Regions from separate parts of the Cytobacillus sp. FSL K6-0265 genome, predicted to be linked through region 1. Evidence: riboswitches for the same ligand, from Rfam matches in the RefSeq annotation. Region 1 holds a riboswitch; each other region holds the start of a gene.
The links. A riboswitch is a leader RNA that binds a small molecule or an ion and turns the genes downstream of it on or off. The one in region 1 is predicted to bind cobalamin.

Region 2: it holds a riboswitch for cobalamin, as region 1 does, so the genes downstream of both, MHH73_RS05045 (hypothetical protein) here and MHH73_RS13095 (ribonucleoside-diphosphate reductase subunit alpha) in region 1, are expected to answer to the same signal.
Region 3: it holds a riboswitch for cobalamin, as region 1 does, so the genes downstream of both, MHH73_RS02395 (ABC transporter substrate-binding protein) here and MHH73_RS13095 (ribonucleoside-diphosphate reductase subunit alpha) in region 1, are expected to answer to the same signal.

Annotation. Positions count from the first base shown of each region.
Region 1 covers NZ_JBBOPE010000001.1:2,595,647-2,602,691, reverse strand. Annotated here, with positions in the region: gene MHH73_RS13100 (heavy metal translocating P-type ATPase) at 1-803, shown strand, start outside; cobalamin riboswitch at 1,288-1,466, shown strand; gene MHH73_RS13095 (ribonucleoside-diphosphate reductase subunit alpha) at 1,632-3,839, shown strand; gene MHH73_RS13090 (ribonucleotide-diphosphate reductase subunit beta) at 3,865-4,905, shown strand; gene MHH73_RS13085 (hypothetical protein) at 5,017-5,352, shown strand; gene MHH73_RS13080 (aromatic acid exporter family protein) at 5,615-6,610, opposite strand; gene MHH73_RS13075 (S9 family peptidase) at 6,914-7,045, shown strand, end outside.
Region 2 covers NZ_JBBOPE010000001.1:976,220-983,264, forward strand. Annotated here, with positions in the region: gene MHH73_RS05035 (MFS transporter) at 1-673, opposite strand, end outside; gene MHH73_RS05040 (MarR family winged helix-turn-helix transcriptional regulator) at 691-1,134, opposite strand; cobalamin riboswitch at 1,324-1,526, shown strand; gene MHH73_RS05045 (hypothetical protein) at 1,690-1,965, shown strand; gene mmgD (citrate synthase) at 1,910-3,064, shown strand; gene prpD (2-methylcitrate dehydratase) at 3,048-4,487, shown strand; gene prpB (methylisocitrate lyase) at 4,503-5,408, shown strand; gene MHH73_RS05065 (MarR family transcriptional regulator) at 5,491-5,901, shown strand; gene MHH73_RS05070 (hypothetical protein) at 5,927-6,430, opposite strand; gene MHH73_RS05075 (NADP-dependent oxidoreductase) at 6,568-7,045, shown strand, end outside.
Region 3 covers NZ_JBBOPE010000001.1:453,100-460,144, reverse strand. Annotated here, with positions in the region: gene cbiB (adenosylcobinamide-phosphate synthase CbiB) at 1-807, opposite strand, end outside; gene MHH73_RS02405 (heme ABC transporter ATP-binding protein) at 797-2,272, opposite strand; gene MHH73_RS02400 (FecCD family ABC transporter permease) at 2,280-3,338, opposite strand; gene MHH73_RS02395 (ABC transporter substrate-binding protein) at 3,304-4,266, opposite strand; cobalamin riboswitch at 4,375-4,550, opposite strand; gene MHH73_RS02390 (hypothetical protein) at 4,604-5,383, opposite strand; gene mgtE (magnesium transporter) at 5,844-7,045, shown strand, end outside.

The DNA.
Region 1 (7,045 bases):
CCGAACACCCTCTTGCTGAAGCCATTGTGGAAGGATTAGAGAAGAGAAATGTTGAAAAAGTAAAAAGTGAATATTTCGAAGCGCTACCAGGCTATGGCATCTCTGCAAAAGTAATAGGAAAAGATGTACTAATTGGTACAGTTAGATTAATGGAAGAGAATGGGGTAGACTTCTCTTGGTTCTCGAAACAAATGAAAGAATTAGAAGGCGAAGGAAAAACAGCTATGCTTGTAGCTATTAACGGTAGAGCAAAAGGGCTTATTGCTGTAGCTGACACAATAAAAGAATCATCAAGCGAAGCGATTCAAAGGCTACATGATATGGGGTTAGAAGTCATTATGATGACTGGTGATAACCAGTTAACAGCACAAGCCATTGCTAAAGAAGTAGGTATTTCAAAAGTCATTGCAGAAGTCTTACCAGAAACGAAAGCAGAAGAAGTTAGAAAACTGCAAAGTCAAGGCAAAAAAGTAGCGATGGTAGGGGATGGCATTAACGATGCCCCTGCATTAGCAACTGCCGATATCGGCATGGCTATCGGTACAGGTACAGATATTGCCATGGAAGCAGGAGACATCACACTCATGCGTGGTGACCTAAATAGTATTGCTGATGCGATCATGATGAGTAAAAAAACCATTCGTAATATTAAACAGAATCTTTTTTGGGCCTTTGGCTATAATACAATCGGTATTCCTATTGCAGCTGCAGGTTTCTTAGCACCATGGTTGGCGGGTGCGGCGATGGCATTTAGTTCTGTCTCTGTTGTATTAAACGCACTTCGATTGCAACGTGTAAAATAACTAGCATAAAGACATTCTATCAAAAGATTTAAAGAGAAAAACAAGCTAATAAAATAGTTAGCTTGTTTTTCTTTATAGAGTTTTAAAAGATTTGTACCAAGAGGTTAAAACATTTTCTTGTTAATATGGAGTATTCTTTTAATTGATTATTGAGCAACCATTTTAGCGCAATTATTACATTTTGACACTTCTGTGACCGTTTAATTTATTTTACCAAAAACGATTTCTTTTCTGGTTTAAGCTTACTAGTTTGCAGGTAAAAAAGTAGGGTTGAACAATTTTTAATGGATTTCAAGCCTTTTTTACATAAATAAGAAGTGCTATTATTTATAATGGTCTCAAATTTACCGATGAAAGAACGAAAAGTTTATTTTGAAATTTATATAAAAGAAATAAATTGTATTCTATGAAATGATGTGATATGATTACTCATACAATCTCAGATACAATATATAGTTATTTATTATAGATATGACAACTACATATAGTAATTGGTTGAAGGAGTCCAAATGGACTTAAAATGGGAATCCGGATAATCCGGAGCTGTACCCGCAACTGTAAGTGTGACGAAAAGAGGAAACCACTGTTCTTTTAGAGAGAATGGGAAGGCTCTTAGTAGGTTGATACACAAGCCAGGATACCTGCCTTCTTAATCAAAAGTTTCATTTCTTCGGGGCTTGAGAAGATGAAACGACAGATCATAAAAAGAGTGTAATTGTACACTTGTATTTATACTGTCGTTTGATCCGCTCAAGGTGTAACTGGAGCGGTTTTTTTTATGCCTAAATTTGATAGAAATAGGTTGAAGGAGGAAAAACTTTGAAAACAATGATTGAACCGACAGTCAATTTTGAGCAATTATATCAACAATTCAGTAATTTACCAATTAGTGCGTTAGAAAAACGGGCTGAACAATTAGAACACCTAGAGGTAGACAGTTTCTATAATCAGTTAATTCTAGAATGTCTTTCTTACATAAATGTAAATGAACCTGATTGGACCTATGTGGCTGCCCATTTATATTTAAAGAAGATTTATCAACAAGCAGCTGAGAACCGAGGGTACAGTGGCCAAGCTTATGGTGATTTTCATTCTTTAATTCAACAGTTGAGTGATATTGATATTTATAGTCCTATTTTATTATCTAGTTATACAAAAGAAGAGATTGATGAATTAGGCAAAGAAATTGTCCCTGAAAGAGATCAGCTCTTTACTTATCTCGGGATTAAAATGCTAACTGACCGTTACGTAGCAAAAGATCGCCAAAAAAGAATTTTTGAGTTGCCTCAAGAACGCTGGATGGTAATTGCAATGATTCTTATGCATCAAGAAGAAAAAAATCGTTTGCAATTAGTAAAAGAAGCTTACTGGGCAATGAGTAACTTATTTATGACTGTAGCTACACCAACTTTATCAAATGCAGGTAAGAATTGGGGACAACTATCTAGCTGCTTTATCGAAACAGTTGATGATAGTTTAGATTCGATTTATGACAGTAATACAGACATTGCTGCACTATCAAAAAACGGTGGTGGAATTGGCGTTTATTTAGGTAAGATTCGTAGTAGAGGCAGTATGATAAAAGGATTCAAAGGCGCTTCGTCTGGTGTGCTTCCATGGATGAAACAGCTGAATAATACGGCTGTTAGCGTGGATCAACTTGGACAAAGACAAGGAGCAATTAGCGTTTATTTAGACGTTTGGCACAAGGATATCTTCTCTTTCCTTGATGCAAAGTTAAATAATGGTGATGAAAGATTACGTACACATGATTTATTTACCGGTGTTTGTCTACCTGATTTATTCATGGAAAAAGTAGAAGCGCGTGGTAACTGGTATTTATTTGATCCACATGAGGTTCGACAAAAAATGGGCTTCTCATTGGAAGATTATTATGATGAAGAAGTTGGCGCAGGTACCTTTAGAATGAAATATCTAGAGTGCGTCAATAATGAAGACTTATCAAAGAAAGAAATTCCTGCTATTGATATTATGAAGTCTATCATGCGCAGTCAATTAGAAACTGGGACACCATTTATGTTCTATCGTGATGAAGTGAACCGTATGAATGCAAACGCACATGCCGGCATGATTTATTGCACCAACCTTTGTACTGAAATCGTCCAAAATCAAAGTGTAACAACAAGAGTAGAAGAGTATACAAAGGATGGAAAGATTGTTATCGAGAAAACACCTGGTGATTTCGTTGTATGTAACCTCTCTTCTATTAACCTTGCAAAAGCAGTGAATGAAGAAGTGATAGAACGATTGATTCCTATTCAAGTAAGGATGCTTGACAATGTCATTGATATTAATAAAATCCCTGTTATTCAAGGGCAGTTAACGAATAAAAAGTATCGAGCGATTGGTTTAGGTACTTTCGGCTGGCATCATTTATTAGCTACTAACAAGATCGTATGGGAAAGCCCTGAATCATTAGAATTTGCAGACCGACTTTACGAGAAAATTGCTTACTTAACGATTGAAAGTTCGATGAATCTAGCTGAGGAAAAAGGAGCATACCCAGCATTCAATGGTTCAGATTGGCATACAGGTGCCTATTTTGAAAAAAGAGATTACCTGAATGGCGAAAGTGAACTTGATTGGCAAGGCCTAATGGAAAAAGTGAAAGAAAATGGGATGAGAAACGGCTATTTACAAGCGGTTGCCCCTAATGCATCCACTGCATTAATTGCAGGCAGCACACCGAGTATTGATCCAATCTTCAACAAGCAATACTCTGAAGAGAAAAAAGACTATCGTATTCCCGTAACTGCACCAGACTTAAACGCTCAAACAACGTGGTATTATAAATCAGCTTACCATATCGATCAAAAATGGAGCATTGCTCAAAATGCGAAACGGCAAAAGCATATTGACCAAGCAGTGTCATTCAATCTTTATATTAAAAATACGATAAAAGCAAAAGAATTATTAAATCTTCATGTATCCGCATGGAAAAACAGGTTGAAAACAACTTATTATTTACGTTCGACTTCCACAGATATTGAAGATTGTGAATCATGCTCTAGCTGATTTCACAGAGAGGAGAATGGAATAAATGAATACCTTAAATAAACGTCCCATTATGAATCATGAAGCACCGAATCGTTCAACAGGTATTATTAATGGAGAATGTTCGAACGTATTAAACTGGGATGATGTGAGATTTTCCTGGGCTTACCCTAAATATAAAAAGATGTTGTCTAATTTCTGGACACCATTTGAAATTAATATGTCTCAAGATATTAAGCAATTCCCTGAGTTATCTGAGGACGCACAAGAAGCCTTTTTAAAGATTATCGGTTTACTAGCGTTACTAGATAGTATTCAAACGGACTATGCTGGGAAAACAGCAGATTATTTAACTGATTCAAGTCTGTCAGCGTTAATGATTATTCTTGCACAACAAGAAGTGATTCATAATCACTCCTATTCTTATATTCTTTCTTCTATCGTTTCAAAAAGTAAACAAGATGAAGTATTCGATTATTGGCGTACAGAACCAACATTAAGAGAACGCAATGATTTTATTACAAATGGTTATAAAGATTTTGTTAAAGAACCGACAGCGGAAAATATGTTAAAATCAATCGTTTATGATGTAGTATTAGAAGGCTTATTCTTCTATTCTGGTTTCGCTTTCTTCTATTATTTAGCGAGAAATCAAAAGATGGTATCTACATCAACGATGATTAACTATATTAATCGTGATGAACAAATTCACGTTGATTTATTTGTGAAAATCTTTAAGGAAATCTTAAACGAGCAGCCTGAATTAGACACACCAGAATTGCATCAATTTGTAAAAGATACCTTTAAAAAAGCTGCAGAACTCGAAATTGAGTGGGCACGGGAGGTAATCGGTGATAAAATGGATGGTATTCTTATTACTGACCTTGAAGCATACATCAAATTTTATGCAAATGTCCGCAGTAATCAATTAGGGTTTGAACGACCATTTGAAGGATTCCGTAAAAACCCGCTCCGTTGGATTGTTGCCTATGAAGAAGTAGATCAAGGCAAATCAGATTTCTTTGAGCAAAAATCAAGACAATATACAAAAGTGAATCAAGTCGATAATGGATTTGATGAATTATAAATTTTTCAGTGAATGAAGATTAGAAAAGGATAAATGGTGAGTTCTTCTTGTTGACTTCATACCAACAGGGGTATAGAATATGAGGGTGAATACAACATCCTAGGAGGAAAAATGCTTACGTTTATTAGTATACTCTTAATCATTTTACTTTTGACTTTTATATATAGTAGATATTTGCCCGTTTTTGGTGTGAAGGCACAAGTGTTACAAGACAATCATGAGAGTGATGTTCGTATCGTCGATGTGAGGGATTATAATGAAAAAGTAGATCAGGCACATCATCGTTTGCATATTCCCATTGCCTATCTCCATCGCTTTTATCATGAAATCGATGGAAAGAGAGTACACGTTATTGCTTCATCACAAATAGAAAAAAACATGAGTATTCGATTTCTTAGAAGAAAAGGCTATAAGGTGTCAGGATATACACTATGCAATGAATGCTGAAACAATATAAATATAACTTCAAAAAGTAGCGCCACAGATTAAATGATCTGTGGTTTTTTGTTGAAATGTAAATGAGGATAATTGGAGAAACATTTTTTTCGATAGCTTACAAAGAGTGGAACAACGCGCGGGCTCCCAGCTCTTAGAAGAAGCCAAAAGAATGAGAGCACAGTAAAAGGCACTGTCTAAGCGGAAAATAACAAGTTAGAGCAGCCTTCTGTTTAACAACAGTTCAGATTGAAGAAGGCTGCAAACTACATCTTTAAGTCCTTGTATTTTCTACTTTCATTGTACTCTCATCCATTTTTTCTAACTTTTCTTCATTTATTTGATACTGCACCATGAGCTGTTGTATGGCGAGCATATTTTCCTCAATTTTGAGGTGGTTGTCATTCAATTTAGATTGTGTTCTTAAATTGATATAGTCATTTTCATTATGTTGTTTCAATGGCTGTTTTAGATGAAATTGAGTATCTTCCAATAATCGCATTAAGTATGGTGATGGTGTGAGCTCTTTAAAAGAAAGAGTTGCAAGCTGGCATAAATGGTTAAACGCTTGCTTTAATATATTTATATGCTTTTGTTTATGTCTTAAGTAAGATACATCCTTTCTTGAAAATTTGTGAAAGCGCCATTCATCTTTTTGGTACTGAATCAGCTGTTCACAATGGGCAACCTCTTCCTCAATCTTTTCAATGATTTGTTTGATTTCGTTTCTGCTCCTATTTTCTTGTTTGAAATTGTTCGTCACATATATAAGAATACTATCCATACGATGCATTAACTGAGAAGATGTTTTACTTATTTTGAGTAAATAATTAGGTGGTAAAATAAAGATATTTACACAAGTAGAAATTAATAAACCTAGTGTAGTACCCCCAAGTCTCATTAATAATGTGGCCATATAAGCTTCTTGCACAATGGATATCATAGCCATTCCGGTTAAAGCGGCAACAAGCAGACCATCTTCTAGCTTTAACTTCGTACATATCATCAAAGTGAAAACGGCTGTAAGTGCGTAGGCCAACGAACTATCTGAGAAAATAAAGGTAAATAAAACGGCAAAAGAAGCCGCTATAGAAGAGGCTTGAAACCTGGCTGGTGCCTTACGAATGGATTCTTTTGCAGTTGGCTCAATAGTAACAAGAGCGGTAATAACCGCAAAAGTTGGTGGCCACGTGAATAGTTGACATAGAAATGCAGTAATAAAGACAGAAATGCCTGTTTTAAAAATTCGCCCTCCAAATAGTCTAATCATTGTTAGTATCCTCTTTCTTTATGGCTTACATTTTTTATGAAGGATTTATGCAAAAATTCATTGCATTAACAGAATGACCAATTAAACATTTTTCAATCATAAGAAAGAAAAAAATTGTAAAAAAGAGAAAATCTATCTCTTCTTGTCCTATTTGTATTTTGAGCAGTAACAGCGTAGTTATTGCACTCTATTAGAATTGAAATAAAAATGTCATACTATGTTCGCTTTTGTTTGGTTTTAATTGGTAAAAAAGAATATGGTATACTGAATTATAAGAATAATCTTTTAATTAGGAGGGGTTCTATGATTCAATTTCCGAAACCCGAGATGAAGCAGTTTCTAAAAACGTTAAGTATCAATGATTTTGTTATCAATCCAGATGAGTCACAAGTTGTGTTTAGTACAAATTTAAATGGCTACTACAATTTATGGGCA
Region 2 (7,045 bases), 1.6 Mb from region 1:
CGACGGTTAATGTGACGAGTGCAATTGGAAGTGCCTTTGGTTCAATAAAGCTAGCCAATTGAAAGCCAGATGATTGAAATTGAGCTTTCTCATCTTCAGTTAATTCCTTCACATTCACAGTAAACCCGATAAGTAGGCCAATAATACCAAGAACCAAACAAAAAATGAAAATCGTATGAAAAGTTGTGTATTGACTCATTAACATACCGATAAAAGGTCCAATTGCTGTTGCTAAAGTGTTACTCATACTAAAATAGCCGATTCCTTCACCTTTCCTTGTTTGCGGAATAACTGAAGCGACAATTGTACCACTTGCTGTACTTGCCATCCCTAATGTTAAACCGTGGATAAAGCGGGTAATAAGTAAGAAATTAACATCAATTTCAATAAAATAAAGACTTGTTGATAAACTAAATAATAGTAAGCCGATGATTAAAGTCTTCTTCCGGCCAATACGATCAATATATTTACCGATAAACAACCTTCCCACCAATGTTCCTATAATAAATATGCCTGTAACTAAGCCAGCTTGGCTGGCAGTCGCATGATGTGCTTCGACGGCATACACCGCAATGGTAACCATTAATAAATAAAACACTAATGTTAGAAAAAAGTTTACGGAAGAAATGGTGATAAAGTCCTTAGTCCATAATTTTTCTTTTGTTGAACGCATATTTTTTTTCTTCCTCCTTACAAATTGCTTTTAATACTATCAAAAATCCGAATACATTCTTCTTGTTCTTCAGTTGTGATTCCCTCTAATATTTCCATTTCGAACTGATCAATCGGAATGCGGATTTGTTTGTATATGCGCTCACCTTCGTTCGTTATCTTCATTTTCTTTTCACGTTTATCCATGCTTGGGATTTTTTCTACATATCCATATTCCTCAAGCTGGTTTATTGTCCTCGTGACTGTTGGCTTTTCAACACCTTGATACGCAGCAATTTCTACTAAAGTCGTTGGACCGAAATGGTAGAGATAATAAAGGATTGTCCACTGTGCTCGTTGTAATTGGTGTTTCGTTAATAAGCTATTCAGTCTATTTTCAAAAGGGCGATAAAGCATCATAAAATGATGGAAGAATCTTTGGCTAGCTATTATAATATCCACCTCATTTAAAATAGTTATCAATGGTAACTAATATACTATAACAAAAAGCCATCTTGTCTGTCTATGGGGCGATTTATTTTTTCTACAAAATGGGAAATGTTATAAGCTATGGTTGTAGGTGACATGACATTAATAAAAAGTGAAAAGCAGTGTGAATAAGAAAAAGGATTGTAAATTTTCTAAAATATTGATATATTTAAGTGGAACAACTTAATATTTTCTAAAATAGGTGTAAATAGAATGCTTGATTGTCTATTTACTTAAAAGGGAAGTACGGTTAGATTCCGTCGCTGTCCCGCAACTGTATTTGCGAGTGATACGAAAGATGCCACTGTTTCCTTCAATAGGAGATGGGAAGGTTTCGTATCATGTTGACCATAAGCCAGGAGACCTGCCTGTTTAGTGTAAACATCAATTCCTACGTGGATATAGGAGGTGTTAAGTACGGGTAATGAATACATGCCAAAGTTGCATGTTTATTTTTAGTATTCGTTTGAACTTAACAACTTCTTTCTAGAAGTTGTTTTTTTAATGGATTGATATGGAAAAAAGGGGAGCAAGAACGGAGGAAAAGCTTTGTTTGGAACCGTTCCTTATTATGTGAACATAATGAAATCTACGATCATGATAAACAGCTATTCTGCTGAGGGTTATAGTTTAAGAAAAGTGTTAGAACAGTGTAAAGAAGACATCCAAACACTCTCTGTAGAAGAAGAGAAGATCCAAATATATTTGAGGAATGCTGAAAGGGCTTACAGCATTGTCAGGCACGATGTAATTGGATGGGAGGAAAATGATTGTGAGCATGGAGGAGAAATATATACCAGGGTTAGAGGGAATCATAGCTTCTGAGACTAACATTTCATTTTTAGATACGGTTCATGGAGAAATTGTCATAAAAGGTTATGATTTAATTCAACTTTCAAAAACGAAAAGATATTTAGATATTATCCATTTACTTCTAGAAGATCAATTACCAACAGACGAGGAAAAACACGCATTAGCTACTAGGTTAAAGTCCTATTATGAAATACCGACGGCCGTTATGGAGGTTTTTACTCATTTACCAAAAGGAACACATCCAATGGATGGGCTCCGCACGGGCATCTCAAGCTTAGCTGGATATGATACGACTTTAGATGATCGGTCGAAGCAAGGAAATAAAGAAAGAGCTTATCGCCTACTTGGAGGAGTTCCAACGATTGTAGCTAACAGTTATCGTATATTACAAGGTCTGGAAAAAATTGAACCGGATAAATCCCTCTCATATAGTGCCAACTTTTTCTATATGTTAACTGGTAGAGTACCATCCGATTTAGAAGAAAGAGTATTTGACCAATCATTACTTTTATATAGTGAACATGAAATGCCAAATTCAACATTTACCGCAAGAGTAATTGCTTCTACACAATCCGATCTCTTTGGAGCTTTAACAGGCGCAGTTGCAAGTTTAAAAGGGAGCTTGCATGGCGGTGCGAATGAAGCGGTTATGTACATGTTGAATGAAGCAGAAAGTGTCGGTGGCTTGGAAAGTCTCTTCTATAAAAAATTATTTAAAAAAGAAAAGATTATGGGCTTTGGTCATAGAGTTTATATGAACAAAATGGACCCAAGAGCATTAATGATGAAAGAAGCTCTACAAGAGTTATCGATACAAAATGGAGATGATTCATTGCTTCGAAAATGTGAAGCAGGAGAAAGAATTATGGAAGTTGAGAAAGGATTATACCCTAATTTAGATTATTATGCCGCACCGGTTTATGGCATGTTAGGAATTCCTATCCCTCTTTACACACCGATTTTCTTTAGTGCAAGAACAGTTGGTTTATGTGCCCATGTCATTGAACAGCATGAAAACAATCGCTTATTTAGACCGCGGGTCATTTATTCAGGAGCACGACATACTTTACCAAATGGAGGAGGATTACGTGTAAATGCTGAAAACGAATGAAAAGGTTGAAACCGATGTTATTTTAACGAAAATTGCTGATTATGTATTGGATTATGAAATAACAAGTGAAGAGGCTTATCGCACAGCACATTATATTTTACTCGATACAATTGGTTGTGGAATATTAGCGCTAGATTATCCTGAATGTACAAAACTACTTGGTCCTGTTGTACCAGGAACCGTTGTACCTAATGGAACAAGAGTCCCTGGTACAACATTTGAATTGGATCCCATTAGAGGCGCATTTAATATCGGCTGTATGATTCGCTGGCTGGATTACAATGATACATGGTTAGCTGCGGAATGGGGGCATCCTTCTGACAACCTTGGTGGCATTTTAGCAGTTGCAGATTTTTTAAGTAGGCAACGTCTTTCAGTTGGTAAAGAGCCAGTTAAAATGATTGAAGTCCTGGAAATGATGATCAAGGCTCATGAAATTCAAGGTATATTAGCGTTGGATAATAGTTTAAATCGTGTGGGCTTAGATCATGTATTGTTTGTTAAAGTGGCAACAACTGCTGTTACGGCAAAGATGCTTGGCGCAACAAAAGAAGAAGTGATACATGCATTATCACTTGCATGGGTGGATAATTCTGCATTAAGAACATATCGTCATGCGCCAAATACGGGTTCGAGAAAATCATGGGCTGCTGGAGATGCCACAAGTAGGGGTGTTCAGTTAGCTATGATGGCTGTGAAAGGTGAAATGGGCTATAACAGTGTCTTATCTGCACCTAACTGGGGTTTTGAGGACGTTCTGTTTAAAGGGCAAAAAATTACCTTACAAAGAGAGTTAAGTGCTTATGTAATGGAAAATGTGTTATTCAAAGTTTCTTATCCGGCAGAATTTCACGCGCAAACTGCAGCAGAGTGTGCCGTCTTACTTTATCAAAATGGCGATGTAAATGATTTAGATCATATTGATCGAATTACGATTACCACACATGAATCAGCGATTAGGATTATCGATAAAACAGGTCCATTACATAATCCAGCTGACCGTGATCACTGTATACAGTACATTACAGCTATTGGTTTATTAAAAGGAAATATTCGCGCAGAGGATTACGAGGATGATGTAGCAAGCGACCCACGAGTAGATAGTTTACGAGAGAAGATGCAAGTTGTTGAAGATCATCAATACTCGAAAGATTATTTAGACCCGAACAAGCGCTCAATCGCTAATGCGGTACAAATCCATTATAAAGATGGAACTTCTTCAGAGAAAATTGAATGTGAATATCCATTAGGTCACCGATTCCGCCGTGACGAAGCGATTCCAAAAGTATTGCAGAAGTTCGAGTATAATATCAAAACTCATTTTTCAAACAAGGCACAAACAAGCATTGCTAGAGCTGTTTCCAATCAAGAATGGTTAAAAGAGATGCCAGTGAATGAATTTATGAATTTATTCATTATCTAGGAGAGGTGATGCAAGATGGCATGGATTGTTCATAAACCTGTGTTGCAACAAGATTTAGCTGAGCAATTTCGTTCAAAAATGCTAGATAAGAATATATTGCAAATACCAGGGGCACATGATGCAATGGCAGGCCTAATCGCGAAACAGTCAGGCTTTCAGGCGCTATATTTATCAGGTGCTGCATATACGGCAAGTAAAGGACTGCCAGACCTTGGTATGGTTACATCTGCTGAGATGGCACAAAGAGCGAAAGAAATTATTCGAGCAACTAATTTACCATTACTTGTTGATATTGATACGGGGTTTGGTGGGGTATTAAATGCGGCAAGAACAGCTGTGGAAATGCAAGAGGCTAGAGTGGCTGCTGTACAAATAGAGGATCAGAAGTTACCGAAAAAATGTGGCCATTTAAATGGTAAACAGCTTGTAACGACAGAAGAAATGATACAAAAAATTAAGGTGATTAAGGAAGTTGCTCCACACTTAATTATTGTAGCAAGAACAGACGCACGAGCGGTGAAAGGACTTGATGAAGCGATTGAACGAGCGAAGGCATATGCAGAAGCTGGAGCGGACGCTATTTTTCCAGAAGCATTAAAAACGGAAGAAGAGTTTAGCCTATTTTCACAAGCGATTTCTATTCCTTTATTAGCAAATATGACTGAATTTGGTCAGACGCCTTATTACTCAGCGGATGAATTCTCACAAATGGGCTTTCAAATGGTTATCTATCCTGTTACTTCATTAAGAGTGGCAGCTAAAGCATATGAAAACGTTTTTAATATCATAAAAGAAACAGGTTCACAAAAAGATGCGCTTAGTAATATGCAAACTAGAAAAGAACTATATCAAACCATCAGCTATGATGAGTTTGAAGAATTAGATGATACATTAGCAAAAACGATACTGACAGAAGAATGATTGTATAGGCGTTCGGTGATACAGCCGAGCGTCAACCTTTCATAGTTATTTTACTTCATAAAAGATTAGGAGAAATGAATAGATGAAAGCAAGGAATGAAATAATTATACAGCATCTAATTGGAGAGATGGCTAGCAATAAATACTTTATTCATGTGTTATTGCATAAGCAAAAAACCCTCAATGAGAATCTTGTTTGGCTTATGATGAAGTTGAAAAAACTTGGTGATATGAAAATCACTGATATTTCTACAGATTTCTATATGTCCCCAGCAGCTGCAACGAATATGACTGATAAGTTAAAGGCACTTGGTTATGTAACGAAAAGTAGAGCACAAAATGACCGTAGAATTGTTAGTGTTCGTTTAACACAAGAGGGAGCAGCCTATATTAATGCCTTATTTCATTCGTATTCTTATGAACAATTATGTTCTCTTCAACAGCAAATATCGACCATCAATACTTCTCTTGAAAAAATAGCGAAAATTATCTAAGCTTATTTCCCGAATGAGGATAAGGTCATTTAACAGTAAGTTCTGTTTTACTCACCTTATCCGTTTTTATATAATCTTTCGGAGGTCGTTCATATAACATTTGAAAGCCATAGTTAATTAATGAATAGACGAAGGCAGAAATAAATAATGAAAATGATGTGAATTTGTACAGTTTATAATGACCAATTTTTTGAAAGAAAGCATTGAGAGGGTATGCAAATAAAAGATCAATAATTAGATTAAGCCCAGCATACCGAATAAACTTCCCGTAGGTTAAATGGAATACCCAAATATTAACGGTAAAAAATGGCCCCAATATAAAGGCAATTGAATCATAAACCATGTATTTTTTTCCGCCCTTTACCCTCCACCATTTAAAAACAAATGATAATAGTGTTTCAATTAAAAGAATGCAAGAGCAAAATAAAGTAACAGGAAGAAACCTTTTAATGGATTTACCAGGGATAAAAAACATGCTTCCCCATAAGATGATGGCATTTAATATACGAAAGATATTAGCTACATTCATACTTTCCCTCCTCTCAAACATGATTATCATTAGAATGTGAAACATCAATAAAATTATGTGTACAAGATGTATTTTTAAGAATAGATCTAGTTGGTAAAAATGAACATATAAACAGAATGATAAGCGGAGGCATCTTTATGAAGGGAATTGGAATTCATCAATATGGCGATATTTATCAATTGCGTGAAATTGAATTTGTAACACCACCAGTAGGTGATGACGAGATATTAATTCAAATAAAAGCGAGTGGCGTGTTAGAAAGTGATTGGCAATTCAGGGCGGGAAAACGATTGAGAGACAATCTTCCCTTACCGATAATTCTAGGAAGTTCCGGAGCGGGAATCATTAAAGCAATAGGAAAAGGCGTCTCCCAGTTTAAAGAGGGTGACAAGGTATTTTTTCAAACGACTATTTCTACATATGGGACATATGCAAACGAAACGATCGTACCATCATCTGATGTTTGTCTCATGCCTCATAATTTAACATTCATTGAATCGGCTTCTCTCTTAGAAAGTAGTATAGCGGCATGGCAAGCAACAGTAGAGGGGAGAGTAAGGGAAGGAAGCTATGTTCTTATTTTAGGTAGTCAAACGAATGTAGGTTTGATGCTCA
Region 3 (7,045 bases), 2.1 Mb from region 1:
CCCTTCATATGTATTTTTACCACCTAGCTGAACGCCTAATAAATAAGCCACAGCCGCTTCGCCCCAACCACTATTCGGGCTTGGATGTTTTTTGGCATCGCTCATCACTAATCGAAAACTCTCTCTCTTTTGAATAAATCTTGGTTGATTCATGAGAAGCATACAAAATGCTGTCAGTCTACTCGGTACCCAGTTCACCACATCATCAAGCTTTGCCGACGCCCAGCCAAAGTCAATGTATTTCTCATTTTTATAACCAACCATTGAGTCACAAGTATTAATAGCGCGATAAACTAAGGCAAGCGGTGCACCACCAATGAAGGCAAAGAACAATGGGGCAGTAATACCATCACTTGTATTTTCTGCTACTGTTTCAACTGTTCCTCTAACAATCTCTGCTTCATTTAGCTTCTCTGTATCCCGACCAACAATATATGAAAGCTTTTGCCTTGCCTCACTTAATTGTTCATTCACTAAAGGCTCGTATACTTCTAATGCCGCTTCCTTTAAACTTTTTTGGGCGATGGTAGTTGCGATTAACACCGCCTCAAGTAATATTCCAACAATAGGGTGGACCGCATAGGCAATCACAACAATACTTATCGATACAGCTAATACAATCACTAAGACTGTTGTTAACATAGCTACACCTTTCCATTTTCTATGTTCCCCTATATTCCATTTCTTTCTTAAAATACCTATGAAAGAACCCATCCACTTTACAGGATGCGGCCATCGCGGTGGGTCACCTATGAATCGGTCAATGACCACCGCTACTGTTAATGCAACTAAATGTTCAATCATTATCTGTTTCCTTTTTTCTTTTACGATTCTTGTGAATCGCTTTTTGTGTACATTCGTAAATACCTTTTCCTATTATTTTCCCTAGTGGTGTAACCGTTCCAGCGAAATCGATTTTCTCTCCGCTTTGTGTTGCAGCAACTAAGATACTATCCGTAGATGTGCCCGTAGCAACTGTCCCTGTTTCTTTGTCTCTCACATCTAAATCCATTAATACTTTTACTTTCGCTTCAGTAGCCGTCATCATTGCTTGAATAAACGCCTCTTCAGATAGATGGCCATTGACAAATATCCAACTATTAATCGTGCCCGGAGTTACTACCTCTTTATGTTTGCTCGCCATCGAAACATCGACAGCGTTGCCTACACCTGCTGTTACCACGATCAACACAGAGAACAGATCCATTTCGTAAAAACCGTAGACCACATCATCCATATATACCGCTGTCATCATTCCAACCGTTTCCGAAGGCTCAAACCCTTTTTCTATAAGAAAATCCACCATCTCCTCATAAAAGTCATCACAGTTATAACTTTTATCCACATGGCGATTAACGAATGTTTGATACCAACCAATACCAGAACCAACAACACCTGATGACATGACCCTTAGCGGTTGGTCAGACTGAAGTGTAATATACTCTTTATTGATCATTAATCTAGCCGGTGTAATGATCTCTTCATTTTGCCATTTCTCCTCAGGTATAAGAACTACTTGTGGTGCTGGGACTTTCGGGTGTCCGTGTTTCTTCACTTCAGTCTCATAAACCTCGATAATACGTGCTTCTTGCAATACTTCATTAGGTTTATCATTACTGACGATTTGTCCCTCATTTAACAAAACGATTTGATCACAATATAAACCGGCTAAATTTAAATCATGAAAAATGGATATGACCGTTAAACCTTTTTTCTCTGTCCACTCTTTTAACATATCTAGCAATTCTTTTTGGTAAGATAAGTCTAAATGATTAGTTGGTTCATCTAGTAACAATATTTCTGGTTCTTGTGCGAGACTTTGTGCCAAAAACACACGTTGTCTCTCTCCACCTGATAGCTCAGTAATATTTTTATGCGCAAAATGATGTACGCCTGTTTGTTTCATAGAACGTTGCACCACTTCATCATCATCATCAGACCATGTTTGGAACCAACCACTTTGATGAGCATAGCGACCGAGTGATACAATTTCTTTCACTGTATAAGAAAAACTATATTCGGCATGTTGAGGTAGGACAGCAACGATTTTCGCCATTTCCTTCGTGTTATAACTTTGTACTGGTTGGTCCTTTAAATAAACTTCACCAGACGTAACCGGTATAAGACCACTCAACATCTTTAAAACAGTCGACTTGCCACTCCCATTTGGTCCAAGGATGCCAAATAACTGTCCCTTCTCTACGTCAAAGGAAACATCATGAATGACCTGCTTGCCTCCATAACCACCATTAATTTGCCGTAAGCTATACATCATCACATTATCCTCTGCCTTCCGCTCTTCGTTTCATTAGAATGATCGCAAAAACTGGTGCACCAATTAACGCAGTAATGACACCAATAGGTAACTCAGTTGGTGAAATGACTGTTCTTGCGAATAAATCAGCAAGTATTAAAAACCCAGCACCTGTCATCATCGATAAAGGAAGTAAGTGTCTATGGTCCGGTCCCCATAGCAATCGAGTCAGGTGCGGAATGACCAAGCCGACAAATCCGATGGTACCTGACACCGCTACCGCCGCACCAGTTAAAATCGATCCGGCAATTAAGACCATCATCTTACGTTTCTGTACATTCACCCCGATATGACGGGCTCTTTCTTCGCCGAATGACATCGCATTTAATTCCTGGCTATTGGCTAGAAGCATCACAGAACCAATGATAAAGAAAGGAAGGATGATTTGAACATAGTCCCAACCCCTCATCGATACGCTTCCTAACAACCAACCGATAATCTGTCTCAGTTCATCCCCCGTTAAAGCAATCATTAAGGAAATAAATGCACCTAGAAAAGAACTGAAGATAATACCTGTTAAAATAATTGTCTCTACTCTCATACCACGATCAATTTGTCGCGCAAAGAAAAGGACAACAATTATCGTTAGAAAAGCTGTTGTAATACTTAATAATGGTAAAGTAAATGTGCCAATAAACGGGATGGATAAACCGAGAAAGATAGTCAATACAGCACCAACAGAAGCTCCTGAAGACACCCCCAATGTATAAGGGTCTGCTAAAGGGTTTCTTAATAAACCTTGAAAGGCAGCACCTGCCATTGCAAGTGATGCCCCGACGAATCCTGCCAATACGACTCTAGGCAAGCGAATATTCATAACAATATTACTGTGCATTGGATCAACATCATTACTTATTGGTAAACGTAAGATTTCCGCTCCAATGATATTCAATATATCTAACGGTAGCACTGAAACCGTACCTATAGAAATCCCCATAAGCATGGCTACACATAGGAAAACGAATGCACAGAAATAAGCAACCCCTCTATTATTTAAATACTTCTGGGTAAATCGCTTTTGCAAGCTCCTCTACTCCTTCTACAAGTCTAGGACCTGTACGAGTTACCTTATCAGAGTGCACATCATACACTTGCTTCTCTTTAACGGCTGTTACATCTTGCCATCCTTCTCGACTTAAAAGGGTTTCTACTGCATTTTCCGTATAATATCCGTATGTAGTAATAATCACATCAGGATTCTTTTCGATGACAGCTTCCTCGTCAATTTGTGGCCAACCCTCTTCATCTATTACATTTTCCGCTTGGATCAAATTGAGCATATTATCAATAAATGTTTTCTGTCCGGCAGTATATAAAGAAGGTGCTGCAGAGATTTCTACAAAAACAGATTTTTTCTCTTCAACGGATTTTGCCTTTTCTCCGATTTCTGCCAAACGGGTTTTCATTTCATCAACTGTTTGATTTGCTTCTTCTGTTGCTCCTGTTGCTTTACCAATCATTTCAATAGAATCATACATTTCTTCAAAATCCTGGGCATCATTGACAATAAGAACAGGAATACCAGCACTTCTTATTTGATCTAAACCTTCAGTACTATTATGTGCACTTGAATTATGTGCTAATACGATGTCCGGATTTAAAGCAATAATTGCTTCTACATTAAATTCCTGTCCACCGATCTTTTCAATATCAGCCACTTCTTCTGGATAATTATCAAAATCAGAAACACCGACTACCTTCTCACCTAATCCTAATTCGAAAGCGATTTCAGTATTACTCGGCATTAACGAAACAATCGCTTCTGGTTCCTCTTCAATTACCACTTCATGATCCCAAGCATCCGTTAATGTTACAGGAAAAGCGCTAGTTTCAGTACTCTCTTCAACCTTTTCTTCTCCACCTGTTTTCGGCTCAGCTGTGTCGTTCCCACATCCAGCAAGAATACCTGCTGATAGTAAAATCGAGACTAAAAATAAATACCATTTCTTCATGATTAACCCTCCTTAAAATATAAAACATCCCCAGTAGTAGGAGATGTTTGGAAGGAATAAATCACGACAAAGAAGCCTTACCAAACACCTCCTATCCTCGTAGGTTACAGTGTTTATGGAAGATAGGCAGGTTTCCTGGCTCATGGTTAATATCACAGTTTCCTGCTATTACATAGATAGCAGGTTTCTTTGTTATCAACCATTTACAGTGGCGGGACCGCATTGGTTTTACACCAATTTCCCCTATTAAGTCATAAAATGACACCTATTTCCTTAAATCTACAATTTTCTGTCGATTTTATTATACCTTATCATATATTGTGGTGCATTATTATTTTTATGAATCAGTTACTTGCCATTCTTTCAGTTTTTTATCAAAAACCAATTTCGCGTCCGGAGTGGCTTCCTTTCTCATTGCTTCAAACTCATCATACATATCATCCATATTAGCGAAATCGCCAATTGTCCAGAGTGGGATACTAATTTTCGTTCGTGTCTGCTCACTTTGTTCATAAGAAATGACCAGACCTTCCTTCATTAAATTTCTTAATGCACGTAAAACATCTTCTGGCACTTGCGGATATGTTTTTTTCTTTTTCAGGCCTAATAAAGATTTTTCTACTTTTAAATGCTCCATCTTCATCGCTGCCACATCGCCAAGCATTTTGTAAAAATCCTGCCAGTCTCGGTAATAGACCTTATTTAACCAACCGTCATCATAGGCTAAATAGCAATAACGATTGCTTAAATGGTTATAGAAAGGTTTCTTTAAATGCTCCTTTACATGACTAAGATATAGGAGCTCAGCAATTGCTTGGGCAGGTAGTTCATTTAACGATTCTTCCTCCTCGAAATCTATCCAGCAAAAATCACCATAACTATAAACATCTTCGTTTATAAGTGCTGGCAATTCCTCATGAGACACCCAATCAAACATGGTATGTACATTCCGTTCCCCGTTTTCATACTGATGCTTCATTAATAGGAGATGCCCAGTGTTGTTCTGTAAGGATTTCATAAACTCAGAAAATTCAATTCCATAAGAAATAACAGACTGGTCCTTTTCGTTTAATAAAATATAGATGAGATCTCGAACACTATGATTTTTCTTTCGCAATTTAGAAACCTCCGAACTGATTATAGAAAGACGAAGAGCAAATTAAATTGTACTACCTTTGCAATCACCCTTATACCACACACTATTCGTTTTACTGCAATAATTTATACTACATGCACGCTAAGCAAAAATAACCGATAACAATACGTCCATTCATCCACTTCATTTTAGCAAAGATAAGGAAATACGATTATTAAAAAAACATTACAAAATAACTATTTCAATTCCAGCGTTTTGTTCAAACCCTTAAAGAACCTTTTTGTATCAAACCAATGATAACATTCCACTTCTAACACATACTATGAAAATAACTAAGGTTTTAGCATACAGTCATAACTTTTAAACCATCCAATCATTTAAGAAAAAAATTATGAATTCCCCAGTTAAAAAATGGTAAGATAATCATGTAATCTGTGTTTACAATTTAAGGTATATCCTCGGTTGAAAGGACTTGAGCTTTATGATTCAGACGATGACAGAAAACCAAATCGCTTTATTAATCATCAAAGCACTAAAAGATAATAAACAAAAAGAGTTTGACAGGATATTAGATGAACTGCAACCGTATGATATTGCTCAAGTTTATGATCATCTACCTGAAAAACATAAGAAACGTTTCTTATTATTTATGACAGCTGAGCGCCTGGCCCAACTACTAGAAGAACTTAATAAAGACATGCAGCTTGAGGTTTTAAATAAATTAGAAAATGAGAAAACAGGAAAAGTCCTTGATCTAATGGACAATGACGATCTCGCCCTTTTACTTCATGATATGTCAGCTAAGAAAATAGAAGGTCTCCTTGCCGGCATGAAACAAAGTGAATCCCGCATTATTCAAAATATGATGACCTATCCTCCAGAAACAGCTGGGCGCTTAATGACTAACCGCTTTGTATGGATCCGTGATTATTACACAGTCCGAGAAGCAGTAGAAAAGTTAAAATCCTTTGCAGAATATGCGGAAACGATTAATTATTTATACGTGATTGATCAAGATAGAAAATTAGTGGGGGTTGTCTCTCACCGTGACTTACTAATCGCAGAGCCTCTTGAGGTCATCCAAGACATTATGTATGAAAGAGTCATTTCAGCGGCAGTGACGACAGACCAAGAAGAAGTGGCCAACATGGTCTTAAAATATGATTTTCTTGCTATCCCCATTGTAAATGATGAAAATGTGCTAATGGGAATTGCAACAGTTGATGACTTGATGGATGTTGTTGTGCAAGAAGCGAATGAAGATATTGAAAAGCTATCAGCTTCCGGTAAGGCAATAGACTTTGATACGAAAGCTTTCGTTGCCGCTTATCGAAGGTTGCCGTGGCTCATCCTTTTATTATTCATCGGCATTATATCAGGCAGTATCATTAGCGGGTATGAAGCAACTTTATCGCAAGTCGTAGCCCTCGCCTTTTTCATGCCCATGATTTCTGGTATGACAGGTAACACAGGTACGCAATCATTAGCTGTCGTTGTCAGAGGTCTTGTTTCCAATAATTTAAATAAAAAAGTGGTCACGAAATTAATCCTTAGGGAATTAGGGGTTGGCGTTATTATTGGGGTAACTTGTGGTATTTTAATCGCACTGATTGCATTTTTCTGGCAAGGAAATGTTTATTTAGGCTTAGTAGTTGGCGTTTCCCTTCTTCTTACGTTAATTAT